3 regions of the Azospirillum ramasamyi genome follow, and region 3 is predicted to be linked to each of the others. Evidence: predicted binding sites of a transcription regulator. Region 3 holds the regulator's gene; each other region holds the start of a gene.
What was found. Region 3 encodes LexA, which represses DNA repair genes until DNA is damaged. Its sites were predicted from a motif close to ATGTTCTANTTTGGTTC; they were not measured.

Region 1: the regulator LexA is predicted to act here: its motif matches at 2,969-2,985, upstream of recA (recombinase RecA).
Region 2: the regulator LexA is predicted to act here: its motif matches at 5,489-5,505, upstream of pheA (chorismate mutase).

Annotation. Positions count from the first base shown of each region.
Region 1 covers NZ_CP029829.1:1,226,488-1,234,479, forward strand. The annotation lists gene DM194_RS05685 (glycosyltransferase family 2 protein) at 1-1,050, shown strand, start outside; gene DM194_RS05690 (hypothetical protein) at 1,141-1,716, shown strand; gene recA (recombinase RecA) at 1,836-2,915, opposite strand; gene DM194_RS05700 (ATP-binding protein) at 3,068-5,602, opposite strand; gene flhB (flagellar biosynthesis protein FlhB) at 5,697-6,776, opposite strand; gene fliR (flagellar biosynthetic protein FliR) at 6,789-7,559, opposite strand; gene DM194_RS05715 (flagellar biosynthetic protein FliQ) at 7,556-7,915, opposite strand; gene fliE (flagellar hook-basal body complex protein FliE) at 7,958-7,992, opposite strand, start outside.
Region 2 covers NZ_CP029830.1:836,767-844,758, reverse strand. The annotation lists gene DM194_RS16265 (ABC transporter permease) at 1-1,022, shown strand, start outside; gene DM194_RS16260 (ABC transporter permease) at 1,029-1,952, shown strand; gene DM194_RS16255 (amidohydrolase family protein) at 1,952-3,232, shown strand; gene hisC (histidinol-phosphate transaminase) at 3,296-4,387, opposite strand; gene pheA (chorismate mutase) at 4,538-5,434, opposite strand; gene metX (homoserine O-acetyltransferase MetX) at 5,629-6,846, shown strand; gene metW (methionine biosynthesis protein MetW) at 6,867-7,478, shown strand; gene DM194_RS16230 (DUF3072 domain-containing protein) at 7,559-7,822, shown strand; gene DM194_RS16225 (PRC-barrel domain-containing protein) at 7,952-7,992, shown strand, end outside.
Region 3 covers NZ_CP029829.1:876,053-884,044, forward strand. The annotation lists gene gltA (citrate synthase) at 1-773, opposite strand, end outside; gene gltX (glutamate--tRNA ligase) at 874-2,280, opposite strand; gene DM194_RS04030 (ComEC/Rec2 family competence protein) at 2,539-4,590, shown strand; gene lexA (transcriptional repressor LexA) at 4,668-5,393, opposite strand; gene DM194_RS04040 (molybdopterin molybdotransferase MoeA) at 5,591-6,820, opposite strand; gene moaC (cyclic pyranopterin monophosphate synthase MoaC) at 6,825-7,319, opposite strand; gene DM194_RS04050 (GNAT family N-acetyltransferase) at 7,316-7,789, opposite strand; gene trpC (indole-3-glycerol phosphate synthase TrpC) at 7,794-7,992, opposite strand, start outside.

The DNA.
Region 1 (7,992 bases), 350 kb from region 3:
CTGAAGGCGACCATCCCGCACTTCAACCGGCCGGAAGTCGGCTTCGTCCAGTCGCCGCAGGACTATCGCGAGTGGGAACACGACCTGTTCCAGCGCATGACAAACTGGGAATATGCCGGCTTCTTCCACATCGGCATGATCCAGCGGAACGAGCGCAACGCGATCATCCAGCACGGCACCATGACCATCATCCGCAAGTCGGCCTTGGAAAAGGTCGGCCGCTGGGGCGAATGGTGCATCACCGAGGACGCCGACCTCGGCCTGCGCCTGTTCGAGCATGGCTATGAGGCCGTCTACATGCCGGAGAGCTACGGCAAGGGCCTCGTTCCCGACAGCTTCTCGGCCTACAAGACGCAGCGCTTCCGCTGGGCCTATGGCGCGGTGCAGATCCTGAAGCACCACTGGCGGCAGTTGTCGCCGGGCGCCAAGGAACTGACCGCCGGCCAGAAGTACCATTTCATCACCGGCTGGCTGCCCTGGTTCGCCGACGCCGCCCATATGATCTTCGGCATCGCCGGCATCCTGTGGTCGATCGGCCTGATGGCCTTCCCGAAATATTTCGAGTTCCCGCCCAACGTCTTCATGATCCCGACGCTCAGCGTCTTCGCCTTCAAGGTCGGCGCATCGCTGTGGCTCTACGAGGCGCGGGTGAAGTGCGGCTTCTGGGACAAGGTCGGCGCGGCGGTGGCCGGCATGGCTTTGACCCACACGGTCGGCCGCGCCATGTGGCTGGGCATCTTCACCTCCGGCCGGCCCTTCGTCCGCACGCCCAAATGCGAGAACCAGCCGGCGCTGATGCAGGCCTTCCTGATGGCGCGCGAGGAGTTGGCGCTGCTGGTCTCCCTGTGGGGTGCGGCGCTGGCCATCGTCATGGTCTTCGGTCACGAGAACCGCGACGCCTTCATGTGGTCGGGCCTGCTGGTGGTGCAGTCGCTGCCCTATCTGGCGGCTTTCATCACCGCGCTGATCAACGTCTTCCCCACCATCGGCTTCGGCAAGAGCAAGCCGGGGGCGGAGGAGGACGCGGTCCGCGCCGGCGCCGGCGACTGACCTGCGGAAAAACCGGCGCTTTCGCTTTGACGAAAGCGCCGGCTCTGCCAGACTTGAGTCGCAGGGAAAACAATTCCCGGGAGGCGGGTCATGTCCGGCAATCTCACATCAGGCCGCGGTATCGGTCCGCCGGAGTTCAGCATCCGCACCACCGCGGGCGTCGAACGGAGCGGCAGCGCCACCGACCGCAACAGCCGCCGCAATGCCCGCCAGGAGCGCCGGGACCGCGAACAGGAACGGCGTGACCACAACCCGTCCAATCGGCAACGGCGGCGCCTGTACGATCTTCTGTTCGATGAGGTCGATCAGTTCGACGGGCTGGACGAGCGTCAGCGGACGCGGCTGAAAGACAATCTGCGCAATCATCTGGCCCGGCGCCCCCCGCCGGCGTCCGCGCCACCGCCTCCGGTCCATGACGATCAGGAGGTGCTGGCCGAAGCGTTGCTGAAGGATCCGGCTGCGCCGCTTCCCGTCGATCCTGAGAATATCGTCCAAGCCGTCACCGCCGCCGTACCGGAATTGGACGCGGAAACCGTCCGACTGGCCGAACAGCTGCGCGACTGCCTGACCCGCAACACCGAACGTGCACGAAAGGTGTCCGTCTATCTCCACCTGCTGCTGACGCTGGAAGGAGCATACCGGCCGCATATGGTGGTGGATGTGTGAGGCGAATTCCCGATGCCGATATCTCTCCAAACGAAAAGCCCCGCCTCCCTTTCGGAAGGCGGGGCCTTTTCATCCCATAAACCCCGGCCCATAGACCCTGCCGGCCACGGACCGCGGCGTCACTCCGGGGTGGAGGCTTCGCCGTCGGCTTCCGGGGTGCCCATCATGGCATCGGCGACCAGACCGGCGTTGCCGCGGATCTTGGCCTCGATCGCGTCGGCCATCTCGGGGTTGTTGCGCAGATAGGTCTTGGCGTTCTCGCGGCCCTGGCCGATGCGGGTGCCGTCATAGCTGAACCACGCACCCGACTTGTCGACCACACCGGCCTGGATGCCGAGATCGAGCAACTCGCCCACCTTCGACACGCCTTCGCCGTACATGATGTCGAACTCGACCACGCGGAACGGCGGGGCCATCTTGTTCTTCACCACCTTGACGCGGGTCTGGTTGCCGACGACGGTGTCGCGGTCCTTGATCGCGCCGATGCGGCGGATGTCGAGGCGCACGGAGGCGTAGAACTTCAGCGCGTTGCCGCCGGTCGTCGTCTCCGGGTTGCCGAACATCACGCCGATCTTCAGGCGGATCTGGTTGATGAAGATCACCAGGCAGTTCGACTTGGAGATCGAGCCGGTCAGCTTGCGCAGCGCCTGGCTCATCAGGCGGGCGTGCAGGCCGACATGGCTGTCGCCCATCTCGCCTTCCAGTTCGGCCCGCGGCACCAGGGCGGCGACCGAGTCGACCACCAGCACGTCGATGGCGCCGGAGCGCACCAGCGTGTCGGCGATCTCCAGGGCCTGCTCTCCGGCGTCCGGCTGGGAGATCAGCAGTTCGTCGATGTTGACGCCCAGCTTGCGGGCATAGGACGGGTCGAGCGCATGCTCCGCGTCGACGAAGGCGCAGGTGCCGCCGGCCTTCTGGGCCTGGGCGATGGCGTGCAGAGCCAGCGTGGTCTTGCCCGAGCTTTCCGGACCGTAGATTTCGATGATGCGGCCCTTCGGCAGGCCGCCGATGCCCAGCGCGATATCGAGACCAAGGGAGCCGGTGGAAATGACCTCCGTCTCGACCGTGTTCTCACGGGCGCCGAGCTTCATGATCGAGCCCTTGCCGAACGCGCGTTCGATCTGGCTCAGGGCGGCATCGAGCGCCTTCTGCTTGTCCATGGAATCCTTCTCGACCAAACGAAGCTGTGCGGACGACATGCCCGGTACCCCTCTCTTAGAACACACGGTCGGCGCTCTTGCAACGAGGCTAAATGTACTCTCTTCGTTCTCATTTGCAAGGGCTGATGTTGCCGGTGCGTTCCTATTCTGCGGGGTGTGCCCAGGCGGCATTCATAGCCGGTTCAGACAGCTCACCGCGCGTCGCGGATGACCTCCTTCACCTTGGACGCCAACTGCTTGAGCGAGAAGGGCTTGGGCAGGAAATGGGAAACCTCGACGCCGTCGATCTCGCCCAGGCGGTCCTCGGCATAGCCGGAAATGAAGATCACCCGCATCTCCGGGCGCAGCTTGCGGACATGGCGGGCCAGCGTCGGGCCGTCCATCTGCGGCATCACCACGTCGGTGATCAGCAGGTCGATGTTGGCGCCGTTGGTCTCGATCTGCTGCAGCGCCGCCTCGCCGTTCTTCGCCTCCAGCACCTGATAGCCCTTGTTGCGCAGGGCGCGGGCGGAGAAGACGCGCACCGCGTCCTCGTCCTCGACCAGCAGGATGGTGCCGGTGCCGGTCAGGTCGCTGCCGCGGCGCTCCCGCGGTTCCGCCGTGTCGACCGGGCGCAGTTCGCCCTGATGGTGGGGCAGCAGGATGGTGAAGGTCGTCCCCTCCCCCACCGCCGAATCGACCAGCACGAAGCCGCCGGTCTGCCGCACGATGCCATAGACGGTCGACAGGCCGAGCCCGGTGCCCGACCCGACCTCCTTGGTCGTGTAGAAGGGCTCGAAGATGCGCTGCAGGTTCTCCCGCGCGATGCCGCAGCCGGTGTCGATCACCTCGATCGAGACGTAGCTGCCGGGCGGCACCGTCTCGTGCTCCCGCCGCTCGGGCTGGGTGACGACGTAGTTGGTGGTGTTGATGGTCAGCTTGCCGCCGCCGGCCATGGCGTCGCGGGCATTGACCACCAGATTGATGATGACCTGCTCCAACTGGTTCTGGTCGACCTTGACCAGCCCCAGGTCGCGGCCATGGATCATCTTCAGCTCGATGTTCTCGCCGATCAGCCGGCGCAGCAGGTTCGCCAGCTCCGCCAGAACGTCGGTCACGTTGATGACGCGCGGCTGCAGGGTCTGCTGGCGCGAGAAGGCCAGAAGCTGCCGCACGAGATTGGCGGCGCGGTTGGCGTTCTGCTTGATCTGCATGATGTCGCTGAAGGACTGGTCGCCCGGCTTATGCCGCAGCAGCAGCAGATCGCAGAAGCCGATCATCGCCGTCAGCAGGTTGTTGAAGTCGTGGGCGACGCCGCCGGCCAGCTGGCCGACCGCCTGCATCTTCTGCGACTGGGCGAACTGGGCCTCCAGGCTCTTGCGCTCGGTCATGTCGATGAAGTGCAGGATCAGGCCGACGCCTATCCCGGTCTTCTCGGCCTCGCCGCGCCCATCCGTGCGCACCGGGTTGGCGAGGCGCCGGGCATAGAGCTGGGCCGTCAGCTCCCGGCCGCCGGACAGCCGCACCTCCAGCGGATGGGCCGGATCGGCGCCGCCCTGGACGGACTTCAGCCGGGCGGTCACCGCCTCGCGCTCCGCCGGGACTATCAGGTCGGCCATCGGGCGGTTGATGACGCTGCCCGCCTCGCTGCCGATCAGCGCCAGGAATGCCTCGTTGCATTCCGTCAGCTGGCCGGTCTCGTCGACCAGCGCGATGCCGATCGGCGCATCCTCGAAAAAGCGTTGGAACCGCTGCTCGGATTGGCGCAGGGCCTCCTGCCATTCCCGTTCGGGCGACAGGTCGCGCACCACCGACCGGGTGTGGATCGTCCCATCGTCGGCATGCACCACGCTCTGCGCCACCGCCACCTGGAACCGCCGGCCGCGCAGTCCCACCATGGTCAACTCGCCGCGCTGCTCGCTGCCGCCATGCTCGAACAGGTCATAGGGAGCGGCGGCATGCGGCGGGGCGGCCAGGATGTCGTGAAGATGGGCCTCCCGGTCGATGAGATCGCCGGGGAAGGCCTCCAGCCATTGGGCCAGGGTGGCGTTGACGAACAGGAACTGTCCGTTCTGGTCGACGGAGAAGAAGCCGACCGGCGCATGTTCCATGAAATCGGCGAGCTTGGCCTGCTCGCGCAGCATCACATGCTCCAACTCGCGCCGCGCGGTGATGTCCTCGATCCGCCAATGGACGGAGCCGGGGAAGCCGGGCACCGGCTGGGCCTGCACCTTGCGCCATTCCGGCGGCTTGTGGTCCAGCGCCGGGATCGCCAGCTCGGCCGCCGCCGTGGCCCCCGCCCGCACCCGCTCACGCAGGCGGCGGAACTCACGCGCGCTGTCGGGATCGGCGGAGAACTGGCGTGCCAGCGCGTCGAGCGGCCGCTCGCCGCGCCGCCAGCCGGCAAGCTCGCGGAAGGCGGCATTGACGAAGACCACATCGTCGGCATCGTCGCAGATCAGCTGGCCCGCCGGCATGCCTTCCAGCGCCCCGCCCAGCAATGCGCCGATCCGCGCAGAGCGCCGGACGACGGCGATGCTGCGGCCGATCAGCAGGGCGACGCCCGCCGCCGCCAGCGCCGCCCCCATCCAACCGATCTCTTCCCGGCCCAGCAGCAGCCCGGCGGCCACGACCAGCAGCCCGGCCGGCGCCAGACAGTACTGGAGCAGCATCAGAGGCCCGGCGGACGGCGCCGCGCGGTTGGCTGCGTTGCGTGCGGTGTCGGAAAGGGAAGTCGAATCGTCCACCAGATCTCCAGGCACCAGAACCCCAAGTCCCCAATGTCACAGCATAGGAAGGTCAGCCGTCCCACCCGGTGCCGTCAACCGTTTCAGGCGTGCATCAGTTGCGCAGCGACCGCCCTTTCAGCTTGAAGACATAGGTAATGACTTCGGCCACCGCTCGATAGTGCTCGGAAGGAACTTCCTCGTCGATATCGCAAGCGGCATAGAGCGCACGGGCGAGGGGCGGATTTTCTATGACCGGGACGTTGTTCGATTCGGCGATTTCGCGAATCTTGAAGGCGACCTGATCCACGCCCTTCGCCAGCACCAGCGGCGCGCCCATCTGGCTGGGATCGTATTTCAGCGCCACCGCGAAGTGGGTCGGGTTGGTGACCACCACGTCGGCATTGGGCACGGCGGCCATCATGCGCTTGCGCGCGCGCTCGAAGCGGAGCTGGCGGATGCGGCCCTTGACCACGGGATCGCCTTCCTGCTGCTTGTGCTCGTCCTTCACCTCCTGCTTCGTCATCTTCATCTTCTTATCGAACTGGGTCTTCTGCCACAGGAAATCCCCGGCGGCGATGAAGGTCAGGACCACAAGAACCCAGATCAGCAGGCGGCGAGCCAGGCTTTCGATCTGCAGCAGCATCGCGATCATGTCGATGCCGATATAGGCCTCCACACTCGCGAACATCGGCTGCAGCGCCATGTAGGCCACACCGCCGACCACCGCCAGCTTGGCGATGCTCTTCAGCAGTTCCACCCCCTGGTTGGCCTTGAACAGGTTCATCAGACCGGGCAGCGGATTCAGCTTTGAGAATTTCGGCGCGATCAACGTCCAGGAGACATTGAAGCCGATTTGCCCGAGCGTCGCCAGCACGCCGGCCACGACGAACAGCAGGATCGGCAGCCACAGGGCCCACATGGCATCGGCCATTACCCGGAACAGCAGCGCCCCGACCCCGGCGCGGTCGAAGGTGATCTGATCCAGGTTCTCGAAGTAATAGTTCAGACGGAAGACCATCCCCTTCATCGTGCCGGGCAGTATGGCGACAAGCCCGACCACCATCGCCGCGACCATCAACCAGTTCGCGGCCTCGCGGGTCATCGCGAACTGGCCCTGTTTGCGGGCCTCGTCGAGCTTTTTGGATGTCGGGTCCTCTGTTTTGGAGGATTCGTCCGGCTCTTCCGACGACATCGGCGTCCTCCTCTACAGCGGCCTCAGCAGCTCGATGAAGCTCGACTCGAAGCGCGACAGCCAGAACAGCATCATCGCGCCCAGGGTCAGCGCGAACAGGAACAACCCCATCAGCACCTGGACCGAGGTGAAGATCTGGAACACCTGCACCTGCGGCGCCAGCTTGTTCAGCAGGCCGAGCGCCAGCGCGAACAGGACGCCGGTGATCAGGAAGGGGGCGGACATCTGCACCCCCAGCAGGAATGACTTCGATACCAGCTGCCCGACCACGTTCGCCATGTCGTCGACCGGGATCGCCGCTCCCGGCGTGAAGGTGGAATAGCTGTCGACCACTGCCATGATCAGCAGATGATGCAGGTCGGTCACGAACAGCAGGAGCAGCCCCAGCCAGCCCATCAGCGCGCCGGGCAGCGAGCCCGCGGTGGCCAGCGCGGGGTTGAAGATCTGGGCGTTGGCCAGACCGCTCTGCAGGCTGATGATGGTTCCTGCAACCTCCAGCGTGCCCATCAGCAGCCGCGCGATGGTGCCGAGGAAGATGCCGATCGTCATCTCGCCCGCCGCCAGCACCAGCAGCTCAAAGGGGCTGCCGGGCATCGGCGGCAACTGCGGCCGGACCACCGGCGCCACCACCACGCTGACGGCCAGCGCGAACAGCAGGCGCGTGCGCGGGGTGATGAAGGCGTCGCCGATGGTCGGCATCACGCTGAAGGCGGTGCCGACCCGCAGGAAAACCAACATCCAGACGAAGATCTGCTCGCCCAGAAGTTGCTGGAGAACGTTCATCCGCCTGCCGCGGCCGCGGTCGGCGCCGGGGCGGGGGTTATGCCGGTGCCGGGCGTGAAGGGTGCGCCGCCGTTGTCGTGGGCGCCCACGCCGATGGCGACGATGCGGTCGGCGACCTCATGCTCGAAGAATTCGGTCAGCTTGCTCAGCATGAAGGGCATCAGAAGGATGCTCAGCCCGAAAACCAGCATCACCTTCGGAACCATGGCCAAGGTCTGTTCGCTGATCTGCGTGACGGCCTGGAAAACCGAAATCAGGGTGCCGAGCAGCATCATGATGATGAGAATCGGTCCGCACACGATCACCAGGGTGATGATCGACGTGCGGCAAATCTCGATGACGTCGGTCTCGCTCATGACGACAGGTGCTTCGATGCGGTTCTGAAGGAAGGCCGACCGTCACATCGGCATGCGCAGGATTTCCTGATAGGCGT
Region 2 (7,992 bases), on a different replicon from region 3:
CGCTCGCCCTGCGGCTGCTGGCGCCGGTGGGCGCCGTGGTTGCGGCGCTGGCGCTCTGCGCCCTGCTGGTCGCCTGGACCGGCGCGCCGGTTCTGCAAGCCTATGGCCTGCTGTTCGAAGGAGCGGTCGGCTCCCGCTTCGCATTGACCGAGACGCTGACCCGCGCCACGCCGCTGATCCTGACCGGCCTCGCCGCCGCCGTCGCCTTCCGCGCCAAGCTGTGGAACATCGGGGCGGAGGGACAGCTCTACATGGGCGCCCTGGCCGCCGTGGTGGTCGGCGGCGGCATGCTCGATCTGCCGGCCTGGGCGCTGATCCCGGTGGTCATGATCGCCGGCATGGCGGCGGGCGGCGTCACGCTGCTCGGCCCCGCCGTCCTCAAGGTCCGCTTCGGCGTGGACGAGGTGGTGACGACCCTGCTGCTGAACTTCGTCGTTCTGCTGCTGGTGTCGATACTGCTGGAAGGCGCCTTGAAGGATCCGATGGGCATGGGCTGGCCGCAATCGGCGCCGATCGCCGAGGCGGCGGAACTGCCCAAGCTGGTGGAGCGAACCCGCCTGCATGCCGGGCTGGCCATCGCGCTCGGCCTGTCGGTTCTGCTGTGGCTGGTCGATACCCGGACCATCTGGGGCTACGAGAACCGGGCGGTCGGCGCCAACCCGCGCGCCGCCGCCTTCGCAGGAATGCCGGTGACGCGGATCATGCTGCGCACCGCCCTGCTGTCGGGCGGCCTCGCCGGTCTCGCCGGCGTGGCGGAGGTCTGCGGCCTGAAGGGCTATCTGACGCTCGACCTGTCGCCGGGCTTCGGCTACAGCGGCATCGTCGTCGCCATGCTGGCGCAGCTGCATCCCATCGGCGTGGTGGGTGCGGCGCTGTTCATCGCCGGCATCTTCGTCGGCGCCGACGCCATGAGCCGCGCCATGCCGGTTCCCAACTACATCGCCGACGTCCTGGTCGCCGCCAGCCTGCTGTGCATGCTGGTCGCCGGGCTGCTGGCGCGCTACCGGCTGCGGCGGGGGTAAGGGATCATGGATTTCCTGTCGATCATCCTCGACATCCTGCTGTCCGCCGCCTTCTGGACCGCGGTACTGCGCATCGCCACCCCCTATGTGCTCGGCACGCTGGGCGAATTGCTGTGCGAGCGCGCCGGCGTGCTGAACCTGGGCATCGAAGGCATCATGACCTTGGGCGCCATGGCCGGCTGGATGGCGGTCTACCAGGGGGCCGACCTGTGGACCGGCGTGCTGGTGGCGGCATCCTGCGGTGCGCTGCTCGGCCTGCTGCATGCGACGCTGACCGTGCCGCTCGGCCTGTCGCAGCATGTGACCGGCATCGGCGTGACCCTGCTGGGCGCCAGCCTGTCCTATTTCATCTACCGCCTCGTCCTGCCGCAGGCCAGCACCCCGCCGACCATCGAGCCGTTCCAGCCGCTGGACCTGCCGGGCGCGCTGGCCCAGACGCCGCTGACCTATCTGGCCTTCATTCTGGTCGTGGTCGTCGCCTATGTGCTGTACCGCACGCCGGTCGGGCTGGCGGTGCGCATGGTCGGCGAGAATCCGGCCGCCGCCGAGGCCCAGGGGCTGAACGTCACCGCCATCCGCATCGGCGCGGTGATGGCCGGCAGCGCGCTGATGGCGCTGGCCGGCGCCTTCCTGACCCTGTCGGCCTTCAACGCCTTCTTCTTCAACATGGTCAACGGACGCGGCTGGATCTGCATCGCCCTGGTGGTCTTCGCCTCCTGGCGGCCGGGCAAGGCGCTGCTGGGCGCCCTGCTGTTCGCGGTGTTCGACGCGCTGCAGCTGCGGCTGCAGCAGGCGAGCGGCGGCGTCCTGCCCTACCAACTGTTCCTGATGATGCCCTACCTGTTGAGCATCCTGGCCCTGGTTCTGGTGGCCCGCCGGGCCTCCTACCCGCGCGCCCTGATGATTCCGTACCGTAAAGGAGAACGCTGATGTTCGATCTGATCCTGCGCCGCGCCACCCTGCCGGATGGCCGAAGCGGCATCGACATCGGCATCAAGGACGGCCGCATCGCCGCGGTCGAAGCCAATCTGGCCGGAGAATCGGCCGCGGAGCTCGACGTCACCGGCCGGCTGGTCAGCCCGCCCTTCGTCGATCCCCATTTCCACATGGACAGCACGCTGAGCTACGGCATGCCGCGCGTGAACCAGAGCGGCACCCTGCTCGAGGGCATCGCCCTGTGGGGCGAGCTGAAGCCGCAGCTGGTGCAGGACGCCATCGTCGAGCGGGCGCTCGCCTATTGCGACTGGGCGGTCGGCCGCGGCTTGCTGGCGGTGCGCAGCCATGTCGACGTCTGCGACCCGCGCCTGCTGGCGGTGGAAGCCCTGCTGGACGTGAAGAAGCGCGTCGCGCCGTACCTCGACCTGCAGCTCGTCGCCTTCCCGCAGGATGGCGTCCTCCGTTCGCCGGGCTGCGAGGAGCTGCTGCGGCGCGCGCTGGACATGGGCGTCGAGGTGGTCGGCGGCATTCCCCATTTCGAGCGCACCATGGCCGACGGCGCCGCCTCGGTCCGCCTGCTCTGCGAGATCGCGGCGGAGCGCGGCCTGCTGGTCGACATGCATTGCGACGAGACCGACGATCCAATGTCCCGCCATGTCGAGACCCTGGCCTACGAGACGCAGCGGCTCGGTCTGCATGGCCGGGTGACGGGATCGCACCTGACCTCAATGCACTCCATGGACAACTACTACGTCTCCAAGCTGATCCCGCTGATGGCGGAGGCCCGGCTGGGGGTGATCGCCAATCCGCTGATCAACATCACCATCCAGGGCCGCCACGACACCTATCCGAAGCGCCGCGGCATGACCCGCGTTCCGGAGCTGATGGCCGCCGGCCTGACGGTCGCCTTCGGCCACGACTGCGTGATGGATCCCTGGTATCCGCTGGGCTCCGGCGACATGCTGGAGGTTGCGCATATGGGCCTGCATGTCGCCCAGATGACCGGCCAGGACGGCATGAAGGCCACCTTCGACGCGGTGACGGTCAACCCGGCCCGCCTGCTTCACCTGGAAGGCTATGGGCTGGAGCCGGGCTGCAACGCCGACCTCGTGGTGCTCCAGGCCGGCGGCCCGGTGGAGGCGATCCGCACCCGCGCCACCCGCCTGTTCGTCCTGCGCCGCGGCCGGATCGTCAGCCGTTGCGAGCCGGTGCAGGCCCGGCTGGATCTGCCGGGACGGCCGGAGTCGGTCGATTTCCTGCTGAACCGGGGGTGACGCAAACATGGAAAAGCCCGCCGAAGCAGATGCTTCGGCGGGCTTTTCTTTGCCGGGAAACCGTTACGCCTTCAGAAAGTCCCGCAGCGCGTCGGCCACCGCACGCATCTCCTGCTCGGTGCCGATGGTGATGCGCAGGCAGCTCGGCAGGCCGTAGGACGGCATCTGGCGGACCAGGATGCCGCGGGACTTCAGGAACTGGCGGGCGGCCTCGGCGTCGTCCTTGCCGGCGGGCTGGCCCTTGAAATCGACCAGGACGAAGTTCGTCACGCTGGGATGGACCGTCAGGCCGAGCTCCCGCACGCTGGCGGAGAACCACTCGCGCCACTCGTCATTGTGGCGGCGGGAGCGGTCGAGGAACTCGGCGTCCTCCACCGCGGCGACGGCGGCGACATGGGCGGCGGTCGACACGTTGAAGGGGCCGCGCACCCGGTTCAGCACGTCGACGATCGCCGCCGGGCCATAGCACCAGCCGATGCGCAGCGAACCCAGCGCGAAGATCTTCGAGAAGGTGCGGGTCATCACCACGTTGGAGAACTTCTCCACCAGCTCCTCGCCGGCGGTGTAGTCGTCCTTGTTCATGTATTCGGCATAGGCCGCGTCGATGACCAGGATGACGTCCGGGGGCAGGCCGGCATGCAGCCGCGCCACCTCCGAAGCCGGCAGATAGGTGCCGGTCGGGTTGTTCGGGTTGGCGAGGAAGACCAGGCGGGTGCGCGGGGTGACGCGGGCGAGCAGCTGGTCGACGCTGGCGGTCAGCCCGTCCTCCGGCGCGGTCACCGGGGTGGCGCCGACCGACTTGGCGCCGATCGGGTACATCAGGAAGCCGTATTGCGAATACAGCACCTCGTCGCCCGGCCCGGCATAGGAGCGGATCAGCAGGCTGATGATCTCGTCGGAGCCGGCACCGCAGACGATGCGGTCGGCATCCAGGTTGAAGCGCTTGGCGATGGCGCCGCGCAGGGCCGCCGAGGCGCCGTCCGGGTAGCGGTGCAGGGAGGAGGCCGCCGCCGCATAGGCGTCCATCGCCTTCGGGCTCGGCCCCAGCGCCCCTTCGTTGGAAGCGAGGCGGATATGACCCTGATGCTCGCCGCCGACATAGGCGGCGATGTCGAGAATCCCCGGACGCGGCTGCGGGCCGTTCGGCTGGGTCATGGTCTGCTTACCTTCCGACGCTGGTGGATGGGCGGTTTCTGGATGGGATGGAACAGGATGGAACGGTCCCGTCCTTGGTGTTCCATCCCGGAATCAGGGGGTGCAGGATAAGGCGGGAGCGGCCACGGCGGCCCGCTTCATTCGCGCGCATCAGCCCAGAGCGAGCGGCACGGCATAGCCGCCGACGACGTTGACCCGCACCGGGATGTCGCCCGACCGTTCCAGCAGCATGGCGAGGCGGGGATCGGCCTGACCGACGAAATCGGAAACCTCCACCAGATGGACCGACGGTCCGCCGCCGCTCATCCCGATGGCGTGGCCGGCCGGATGCCAGGTGCAGAAGCTGACCGGCGGCAGGCCGCAGGCCTCCAGCATGTCCTTCAGCCGGCCGCGGCTGAGATCGCCGCCGATCTCGATGCTCAGCAGCGTGCGGTCGTCGCCGGTCGGCTCGTGCGGGACGGCGGCGATGGCCAGCGCGTCGCGGTTCTCGCCGCGGGCGTTGCCGCGCCCGCCGAAGGGCAGCCGCGCCACCACCTGCGGCCGGCCGGCGTCGGCCGACACCAGGAAGCGCCACCAGGGATCCGAATCGTCGTCGGCCGGATAGGGCACCACGGCGACGGTGGCCGTCCCCTCCGACACGGCGCGGAGCGCGGCGGCCGGGGTGTTGACGGCGGTCATCGGCACGAAGCCGCCGAAATGGTCGCGGGCGACGTCCCAGAAGCCGCGGCGGTCCTCCGGCGCATAGACGGCGACGGCGAAGGGGCCCTGCATGCGGGTGAAGGCGGTGATCATCTCGCGCCAGATGCGGGCGACGACCTGGGCCGGGAAGGTGCCGGCATGACGGGCCATCAGGCGCCGCAGGATCGTCGCCTCCCGCGCCGGGCGCAGATAGACGGGCTGCGCGCCGTTTTCCGCGGCGCCATTGCCTTTCGCCGCCCCGATGCGTTCCACCACGGCGGCGCGGCGCATCAGCAGGTCATGGATCGCGTCGTCGATCTGGTCGATCTCGCGGCGCAAATCGTCGAGCGGGGTCCGGGCGGGGGCCATGGGTCACAAAACCATCGAATGCAAAGCCGGTTAGTAGTAGTCCGCACGCGCCGCGAAATCAAAGAAAACATTGACACTCCGAAGCCCGGCTTCGTAGCTATACCCTCCCGTTCCGCCACAGCTCACCGAGGGTTTCCGCCAAGACGCCGCAAGGCTTCCGAATGCCGGAACCGCTTCTCAAGGCACGAAACGACATGTCCGCGCCCCCCACCGCGCAGCAGCCCCCCCTGGTCACCCCCTCGGTCGCCGACAGCCCCCTCATGCCGGGCAAGCGCGTGCGTCTGGCGGTGGACCGGCCGATGCGGCTGGACAGCGGGGTGGAGATCGGCGGCTTCCAGATCGCCTACCAGACCTACGGCACGCTGAACGCCGACAAGTCCAACGCGATCTTCATCTGCCACGCCCTGACCGGCGACCATTTCGTGGTGGAGAAGCATCCCGTCACCGGCAAGCCCGGCTGGTGGGAAATGCTGGTCGGCCCCGGCAAGCCGGTGGACACCGACCGCTATTTCGTCATCTGCTCCAACGTGCTGGGCGGCTGCCTGGGCAGCACCGGGCCGAAGGACATCGATCCCGCCACCGGCCAGCCCTATGGCCTGTCCTTCCCGGTCGTCACCATCGGCGACATGGTGCGGGCGCAGAAGCTGCTGGTCGAGCATCTGGGCATCGAGCAGCTGTTCTGCGTCATCGGCGGCTCGATGGGCGGCATGCAGGTGCTGCAATGGGCGGTGGCCTATCCCGAATCGGTGTTCGCGGCGGTGCCCATCGCCACGGCGGCCCGCCATTCGGCGCAGAACATCGCCTTCCATGAGGTCGGGCGCCAGGCGATCATGGCCGATCCGAACTGGCGCGGCGGCAACTACCTGCTGGAGGGCACCAAGCCGGAAGCCGGCCTCGCCGTCGCCCGCATGGCCGCCCACATCACCTACCTGTCGGAAGCGGCGCTGCACCGCAAGTTCGGCCGCAACCTGCAGGACCGCAAGGCGGTCACCTATGGCTTCGACGCCGATTTCCAGGTGGAAAGCTACCTGCGCTACCAGGGTGCGGCCTTCGTCGAACGGTTCGACGCCAACTCCTACCTCTACATCACGCGGGCGATGGATTACTTCGACCTCGCCGCCGATGCCGGGGGCACGCTGGCGAACGCCTTCCGGCCGGGGGGCAGGACGACGCCGGTGCGCTTCTGCCTTGCCAGCTTCTCCAGCGACTGGCTGTTCCCGACCTCGGAATCGCGGGCCATCGTGCATGCGCTGAACGCCGTCGCCGCCAATGTCAGCTTCGTGGAGATCGAGACCGACAAGGGCCACGACGCCTTCCTGCTGGACGAGCCGGAGTTCCATCAGGTCATCCACGGCTTCCTGGAGGGCTGCGCCGAGCATCGCGGCCTGTCCGTCCGCCGCCGCGCGCGCTGACTGGGGCAAGACGACCGACCATGGTGGACATTCGCGACGACCTGAAGCTGATCGCCGAGATGGTGGAGCCGAACAGCCGCGTGCTGGACGTCGGCTGCGGCGACGGCGCCCTGCTGGACTATCTGACCCACGCCAAGAACGTCGACGGGCGCGGCATCGAACTCAGCATGGACGGCGTGCGGCAATGCGTGGCGCATGGCCTGTCGGTGATCCAGGGCGATGCAGAGACCGACCTGAAGGACTATCCGGCCGACGCCTTCGACTATGTCATCCTGGGCCAGACGCTCCAGGCGATGCGGCAGCCGCGCGACGTGCTGCAGATGATGTGCCGCATCGGCCGCCGCGCCATCGTGTCGGTCCCCAATTTCGGCTATTGGCGGGTGCGGCTGCAGCTGTTGCTGACCGGCCGCATGCCGGTGACGGAAAAGCTGGGCTACCAGTGGTGGGAAACGCCCAACATCCATTTCTGCACGCTGCGCGACTTCGTGGTGCTGACCGAGGAAATGGGCATCACCATCGAACAGACCCGCATCCTCGACCATGCCGGCCGGGTCACCAGCCACGCCCATTCCGGCTTCGCCAACCTGTTGGGCGAGCAGGGCGTCTTCCTGCTGAAGCGCAACGGCGGGTGAGTTTTCCGGCGGCCGGCCGGGAACCTTCCGCCTCGCCATCATGTTCTTGATACGTTCCTTTTTTTGAAGAGGTACGGATCATGACCGCCAAGCATTCGGCCGCTCCCCGCGACCAGTCGCACGACAATTCCAAAACCGGCCCCAAAACTGGCGCCGACACCTCCAACCGGGACAAGAACCCCGACGACTGGACCACCGGCGACGAGCCGATGACCGGCGCCCAGGCCTCCTACCTGAAGACGCTGAGCGAGGAGGCCGGCGAGTCCTTCGACGGCGGCCTGACCAAGGCGGAAGCGTCCAAGCGGATCGACGCGCTCCAGGACAGGACCGGGCGTGGGAAATAAGGGGCTGCGACAGATGGCCCTCTCCCGGGACGGGAGAGGGAGTCATCGGCGACCACCCCGTCGGCAACCCGCGGGCATGTTGGACTGTTAACCAGAGCGATACCGAATCCGAATGGAAGGGTCGCCCTCATGCTCCGCCCCCTCTTGCTTCTGTCCGCCGCAGCGATGCT
Region 3 (7,992 bases):
GCGAACGGGTTCGCGCCCGACGAACCGGCCAGGCGGACCGTCGAGGTCGAGGCGTTCTGCTCGTGGTCGGCATGCAGGATGAAGATCTTGTCCATCGCCTTGGACAGGATCGGGTTGACCTTGAACGGCTCGCAGGGCGTGCCGAAGGTCATGTAGAGGAAGTTCTCCGCGTAGGACAGGTCGTTGCGCGGATACATGAAGGGCTGGCCGGTCGAGTACTTGTAGGCCATCGCCGCGATCGTCGGCATCTTGGCGATCAGGCGGTGCGCGGCGATCTTGCGCTCCTGCGGATCGTTGATGTCCAGCGAGTCGTGATAGAAGGCCGACAGGGCGCCGACGACGCCGCACATGATCGCCATCGGGTGGGCGTCACGGCGGAAGCCGCTGTAGAACTTGGTCAGCTGCTCGTGCACCATCGAATGGCGGCGCAGGATGTTCTCGAACTCCGTGCGCTCTGCCGCGGTCGGCAGGTGGTTGTTGAGCAGGAGGAAGCAGACTTCCGGGAAGGTGGAGTTCTCGGCCAGCTCATCGATGGCGTAGCCGCGGTGCAGCAGGACACCCTCGTCGCCGTCGATGTAGGTGATGCCCGACTCGCAGCTGCCCGTAGAGGTGAAGCCCGGATCGTAGGTGAAATAGCCGGTGGCGGCGTAGAGCTTGCGGATGTCGATCACGCTCGGCCCGACGCTGCCGTGCAGGACCGGCATCGTGACCTGCTTGCCCGTTTTATTGTCGATGAGGGTAACGGTATCCTTGCCGTCCTCAGTCTGGGTCATCTCGGCACGTCCTTATCGTTGAGGGTCGGGCTTAACGCCCTTTTTTCGTCGGCGCAGCATAGTTCCAAGGCTGCCCGATGGCAACGCACGGAAATGACCATTATGCTGCACCTGCTGCATCGCGGATGCGAGAAAGCGTTACTTCCCGGCCCAACAGTTCGGCTACCTCGAAGATCGGCGGCGACACCGTCGAACCGGTCAGAGCCGCGCGCAGCGGCTGCGCCACCTTGCCCAGCTTCTCGCCCCGCGCCTCGGCGAAGGCGCGCACCTGCGCCTCCAATGCCGCGGCGGTGAAATCCGGTTCCCCGTCAAAGGCCTCTGCCAGTTCCCTCAACAGGCCGCGGCCTTTTTCGTCCAGCAGCGCGGATGCTTTTTCGTCATAGCTGAGGGGCTGCGCTGCGACATAGAAGCGCGCGCTCTGGGCCAAGTCGACGACGGTGCGGGCCCGCTGCTTCAGGCCGTTCATCGCCCGCGTCAGAAGGTCGCGATCCGCATCGGTCAGGCTGCGGCCCAGCTCGGCCTCCAGCCGCGGGGCGATCAGCCCGACCAGCCGGGAGTCGTCGGCCAGACGCATATAATGGGCGTTCAGGTTTTCCAGCTTGGCGAAGTCGAAGCGCGAGGGCGAGCGGCCGATGCTCTCCAGGTTGAACCACTCGATCGCCTGCTCGGTCGAGATGATCTCGTCGTCGCCGTGCGACCAGCCGAGCCGCAGCAGATAGTTGCGCAGTGCTTCCGGCAGATAGCCCATGTCGCGGTAGGCGTCGACGCCCAGCGCGCCGTGGCGCTTGGACAACTTGGCGCCGTCCGGCCCGTGGATCAGCGGGATATGGCCGAAGCGCGGCAGATCCCAGCCCATGGCGTTGAAGATCTGGATCTGCCGGAAGGTGTTGGTCAGATGGTCGTCGCCGCGGATGACGTGGGTCACGTTCATGTCGTGGTCGTCCACCACCACTGCCAGCAGATAGGTCGGCGTGCCGTCGGCGCGCAGCAGGATCAGGTCGTCCAACTGGGCGTTCTGCACCGTCACCTCGCCCTGGACGAGGTCGTTTAGGACCGTCTGGCCTTCCTGCGGCGCCTTCAGGCGGATGACGGGGGCGACGCCGGGAGGCGCGTCGGACTCGGGGCGGTCGCGCCAGCGGCCGTCATAGCGCATCGGCAGCCCGGCGGCCTTCTGGGCGGCGCGCATCTGCTCCAGTTCTTCCGGGCTGCAATAGCAGCGATAGGCCTTGCCGGCGGCCAGCATCTGGTGCGCCACCTCGGCATGGCGGTCCTTGCGCTCGAACTGGCTGACCGCGTCGCCGTCCCAATCCAGGCCCAGCCACTTCAGCCCGTCCAGGATGGCGTCGACCGCCGCCTGGGTCGAGCGTTGCCGGTCGGTGTCTTCGATCCGCAGCAGGAACTTGCCGCCGGTGTTGCGGGCATACAGCCAGTTGAACAGGGCGGTGCGGCCACCGCCGATGTGCAGAAAGCCGGTCGGCGACGGAGCGAAGCGGGTGACGACGGTCATCGGTCTCTCAATTTCCGGTTCGGCGCTGGTATGATGCGCCGGTGGTTCGACACCGAGGTTTAACACAGCCACCGGGTTGGGAGGCAATGCGATGCGCGCATGGACGGTCAATGAGGGGCACGCGGAAAGCATCCCTGCGCCGGAAAGCCCTCAGCGGTGACGGCCGCCGGCTGGTCCGGGGAGGAGTCGGAGGGGCCGGCCGGAGCCGGTGGGCGGTGGCGGGGCCTGCGGTTCCACATCGGGAGGCGACTCGCGGCCTTGGCCGAGGCGGAGGGGCAGCGCTGGGTCCTGTGGCTCCCCGTCGCCTTCGGGGCGGGTGTGTCGCTGTATTTCGGCCTGATGCGGGAACCGGACCGGTGGATCGGGCTTGCGGCTTGCGGGGTCTGTGCGGCGCTGCTTCTGGTCCTGCGCCGCCGCTTCGCGCTGTTCGGCGCGGTGATGGTGCTGCTGATGATGGCGGCGGGGTTCATGGTGGCGCAGGGGCACAGCGCGCGGGTGGAGGCGCCGGTGCTGACCCGCATGGTCACGGGCGCGGTCGTCACTGGCCGCGTGATGGCGGTGGAGCGGCGCCCGGGCGCCACCCGCATCACGGTGCGGGAACCGACGGTCAGCCGGCTGCCGCCTGAGCAGACCCCGGCCATGCTGCGCATCCGCCTGCCCGACCGCCATGCGGCGCCAGACCCGGGATCGGTGGTGCGCCTGCGCGCCACGCTGCTGCCGCCCCAGGCGCCGGCCGAACCGGGCGCTTTCGACTTCCAGCGGCGGGCCTGGTTCATGGGGCTGGGCGGCACCGGCTTCGCCACCGGTGCGGTGGAACTGGTCGAGGCACCGCCGGTCACGGGCTGGCAGGTGGTGGCGGTGGCCTTCGAGCGGGCGCGCGGCGCGATCGCCGAGCGGGTGGCCGCAACCATCGGCGATCCGGTGGAGGCGAGGGTCACCACGGCTTTGCTGAACGGGGAGCAGTTCGGCATCCCGGATGAGACGCTCGAGGATTTCCGCAACAGCGGGTTGGCGCATCTGCTGTCGATCTCCGGCCTGCATGTGGGCATTGCCGCCGGCATCCTGTTCTATGTGGTCAGGGCCTTGCTGGCGCTGGTGCCCTTCATAGCCTTGCGTTGGCCGATCAAGAAGATCGCGGCGCTGTTCGGCATCCTGTCGGCCTTGGCCTATACGTTGCTCGTCGGAGCGCCGCTGCCGACCGTGCGGTCGGTGCTGATGACCGGCATGGTCATGGGCGCGATCATGCTGGACCGCCACCCGCTGAGCATGCGGCTGGTCGCCTTCGCCGGTCTGGTCACCATCGCCATGGACCCGGAAGGGATGCTCGGCCCAAGTTTCCAGATGTCCTTCGCGGCGGTGGTGGCGCTGATCGCCGCCTTAGAGCGCGGCAGTCCGCGGCTGGCGGAATGGCGCAACGAGGCGGGATGGTTTCTGCGCAGCCTGCTCTATGTCGGCGGCATCCTGCTGACCAGCGTGGTGGCGACGCTGGCGACGCTGCCCTTCTCGCTTTTCCATTTTCAGCAGATCGCCTTCTATGGCGTGTTGTCCAACCTGATCGCCATTCCCATCACCTCCTTCTGGGTCATGCCGTGGAGCCTGATCGTCTACGCGCTGATGCCATTCGGGCTGGAGGCGCCGGCGCTGATCGCGATGAACTGGGGCGACCGGGCGGTGATCTGGACCGCCGAGTTCTTCGGCCGGCTGCCCGGCGCCTCGCTGACCATGCCGGCGATGCCGATGGAGGGGTTCGCGGTGCTGGTGCTGGGCGGCATCTGGCTGTGCATCTGGACCCGGCGATGGCGTTGGCTGGGATTGCTGCCGATCCTGGCGGGGCTGGCCTCGCCGGCTTTGGTGACGCGGCCGGACGTGCTGGTCTCGGGGGACGGGGCCGTGATGGCGGTGCGGCTGGCGGACGGTCGCCTCAGCGCTTCGGGCAAGACCGGGGGCCGGGTCGTCGAAACCTGGCGGGAACGCGACGGCGAACGCGCGGCGGCGGATCCCTGGCCGGCGGCTGGAGGATGGAGCGAGGGTGGGCGGTCGTTGAACTGCGATGCGCTCGGCTGCCTGTACCGGGGCGGGGGACGAACTGTCGCCCTGCCGCGGCTGCCGGATGCCCTGGACGAGGATTGCGGGGCGGCCGATGCGGTGGTGACTGCGGCGGTGGCGCGGAGGTGCCGGGCCGGCGTCGTTATCGACCGCTGGGCGCTGCGTCACGAGGGGGCGCATGCGCTGTGGCTGACGGAGGCGGGGGTGGAGGTGGAGACGGTGCGCGGGATCAGGGGAGACCGGCCCTGGACCGGGGGGAGGTGAGGGATGACCGAGGTTTTGCCGCCTCACCGACCCTCTCCCGCGTGAGCGGGGGAGGGATAGGGAGGGACGACAGTGGCTCAGTACTTGCGGACCAGACCGACCAGCTTGCCCTGCACGCGGACGCGGTCGGCGCCGAAGATGCGGGTTTCATAGGCGGCGTTGGCGGGTTCCAGGGCGATGGTGTGGCCCTTGCGGCGCAGGCGCTTCAGCGTCACTTCGCCTTCATCGACCAGCGCCACGACGATGGTGCCGTTCTCCGCCGCGTCGCAACGCTGGATGATGACGGTATCGTGGTCGAGGATGCCGGCCTCCACCATCGAATCGCCCGAGACCTCCAGCGCGTAGTGGTCGCCGGCGGTCAGCATCGAGGCGGGGACGTCGACGAAGGCGCTGTTGTCGCGCAGGGCCTCGATCGGCGTGCCGGCGGCGATGCGGCCGTAGAGCGGGAGCTGCACCGTCTCGTTCGCCGCGGCCGGGGTGGGGGCGGGCGGAGCGGCGTCGCGGCCGGCGAAGGCGAAATCGCCTTTGATTACGTTGGGCTGGAACTTCGGCTTGGGCGCGCCGCCGCGGGCGCGGGCGGCGTCGATGCCCTCGGGAAGGCGGAGAACCTCCAGGGCGCGGGCGCGGTGGGGCAGGCGGCGGATGAAGCCGCGTTCCTCAAGGCCGGTGATGAGGCGGTGGATGCCCGACTTGGACTTCAGCCCCAGGGCGTCCTTCATCTCGTCGAACGACGGCGAAACTCCGCCCTGGCCGAGCCGTTCGTGGATGAACAGCAGCAATTCGTGCTGCTTGCGCGTGAGCATGGATGCCTCCCGGCCGTCGCCAGACTGAAGATGGAACAAAAACTAAACGTTGCTCCATGTTCTAGTTTGGTTCCTGCCGCGCGTCAAGCCCTCCATCGGCTTCTTTCAGAACTTGAGTGGAACATCCGAAACACCGTGGAACGGATTTCAGGGTGGTGTTCAACTGTTCCATCGTCTGTCAAACGCCGTGTTCAAGTTTAGATGCTGAGCGCCCCGTCGGTCAAAGGAAGCACGCCGACCAGGGCGCCGGCAGGTTCCGGATCGGCGTTGGGCGGGCGGGGAATCAGGCAGTCGGCCCGGGCGTAGAGCGAGGTGATGGCGCTGTCCTGCCGGGCGAAGGGGGTGACGGTGAGGACGCCATCCGGTCCGGCGGCCAGGGTGGCGCGCAGATATTCCTCGCGCCGGTCGTTGGCCCTCAGCGCGACGGTCAGACGGGCGCGCAGGGGCGGGCGGTCGTCCTCGGGCGGCAGGCCCTGCAGCAGGCGCAGAACCGGGCGCAGGAACAGGACGGCGGTGACCCCGGTCGAGACCGGATTGCCGGGCAGGCCCAGCAGCGGCACCCCGCCGGCCCGGCCGAACATCAGCGCCTTGCCCGGCCGCATCGCCACGGTCTGCACCTCCAGCGACACGCCACGGTCGGCCAGCACGTCGCGCACGAAGTCGTAATCGCCATGCGAGGCGCCGCCGGTGGTGACCAGCAGATCGCAGCCGGCGGCGCCCTTCGCCATGGCGGCGACGCTGTCCGGCGTGTCCTTGGCGACGCCGAGATTGTGGGCCAGTCCGCCCTGGGCGGCGACGAGCGCGCAGAGGCCGAGCGCGTTGGTGCTGACGATCTGGCTCGGCCCAAGCGGATCGCCGGGCAGGGCGATCTCGTCGCCGGTGGCGAGGATGGCGATGCGCGGCCGGCGATGGACCGAAAGCCAGGGCACATTGCCGCCGGCGGCCAGCGCGATGTCGCGCGCGGTCAGCCGGCGGCCCTTGGGCAGCAGTTCCTGCCCGAGCGCGAAGTCGAAGCCGGCCTGACGGACGAAGCGTCCGGCGGGGACGGCGCGGCCGACGCGAACCGTGGCGTCGTCGGCGCTGCAATCCTCCTGCATCACGACGGCGTCGGCGCCATCGGGCAACGGCGCGCCGGTGAAGATGCGCACCGCTTCGCCGGGACCGACGCCGCCGCCGAAGGCATGACCGGCGGAGGATTCGCCGATGCGGCGCAGGGAAACGGGGGCGTCGGCGGTCGCGGCGGCGATGTCGGCGGATCGCACCGCCCAGCCGTCCATGGAGGAGGCGTGGAAGGGCGGCTGGGTCAGCCGGGCGACCACCGGCTCGGCCAGCACGCGGCCGAGCGCGTCGGGCAGGGCGACGGTCTCCGCCGGCAGAGGGGCGAAGGCCGACAGGATTCGGGCGCGCGCCTCCGCGACGGAGATCATGGCGTCAGCCTCCCGCCGACGGCGCGGTCGCGCCCCACTCGCCGCTCTTGCCGCCGGCCTTGTGCAGCAGACGGACGTCGGTGACCGTCATGCCGCGGTCCACCGCCTTGCACATGTCGTAGACGGTCAGGGCGGCGATGGTGACGGCGGTCAGCGCCTCCATCTCCACGCCGGTCTGGCCCTTGAGTTTGCAGGTGGCTGTCACGTCGACCGCGTTGCGCGCGGGGTCGCAGGTGAGGTCGACCTTGACCGAGGTCAGCATCAGCGGGTGGCACAGCGGGATGAGGTCCGGCGTGCGCTTGGCCCCCATGATTCCGGCCAGCCGGGCGACCGACAGAACGTCGCCCTTCTTCACCCCGCCCTGCATGATGAGCGCGAGGGTTTCAGGCTGCATCAGCACGGCGGCGGCGGCGGTGGCGGTGCGTTCGGTGTCCGCCTTGTCGGACACGTCGACCATCACCGCCTTGCCGTCGGCGTCGAAATGGGTGAAGCCGGTCATCGGACGATCTCCCGCAGGGGTTTTTCCATGAAGACGCTGACGCCGTTCTCTTCGTAGCAGGCGTAGGGTCCGCGCCCGGTGAATCCGGCCTTGCGGTAGAGCCCCAGCGCCTCGTGCTGGTGGATGCCGGATTCGAGCAGCAGGGCGCTCAGCCCCTCCGCCCGCGCCTGTTCCTCCAGCCGCGCCAGCAGGCGGTCGCCGACGCGGAGGCCGCGGGCGGCGGGATCGACATACATGCGCTTGACCTCGCCATAGCCGGTCGGATCGACGCGCAGTGCGGCGCAGCCGACCGGCACGCCGTCCTTGCGGGCGACGAAGAAGCGGAGGTCCGGCGCCTCCAACTCCGCGATGTCGAGCAGGTGGCAGGTGTCGGCCGGATAGAGCTCCAGCAGATAGCGGTCCAGCGCCGCAACCAGCGCGACCACCGATTCCTGGCGCGGGCTTTCCGCGGCTATCGCGATCTCCGGCATCGGTCTATGCCGGGGCCAGCAGGGCGCGGGTGGCGGCGGTCACGTCGGCCTGCCGCATCAGCGATTCGCCGACCAGGAAGCAGCGCGCCCCGACCTTCGCCATGCGGGCCAGATCGGCGGGGGTGTAGAGCCCGCTTTCGGCGACCAGCATGCGGTCGGGCGGCACGTTGGCGGCCAGTTCCTCCGTCGTCGCGATGTCCACC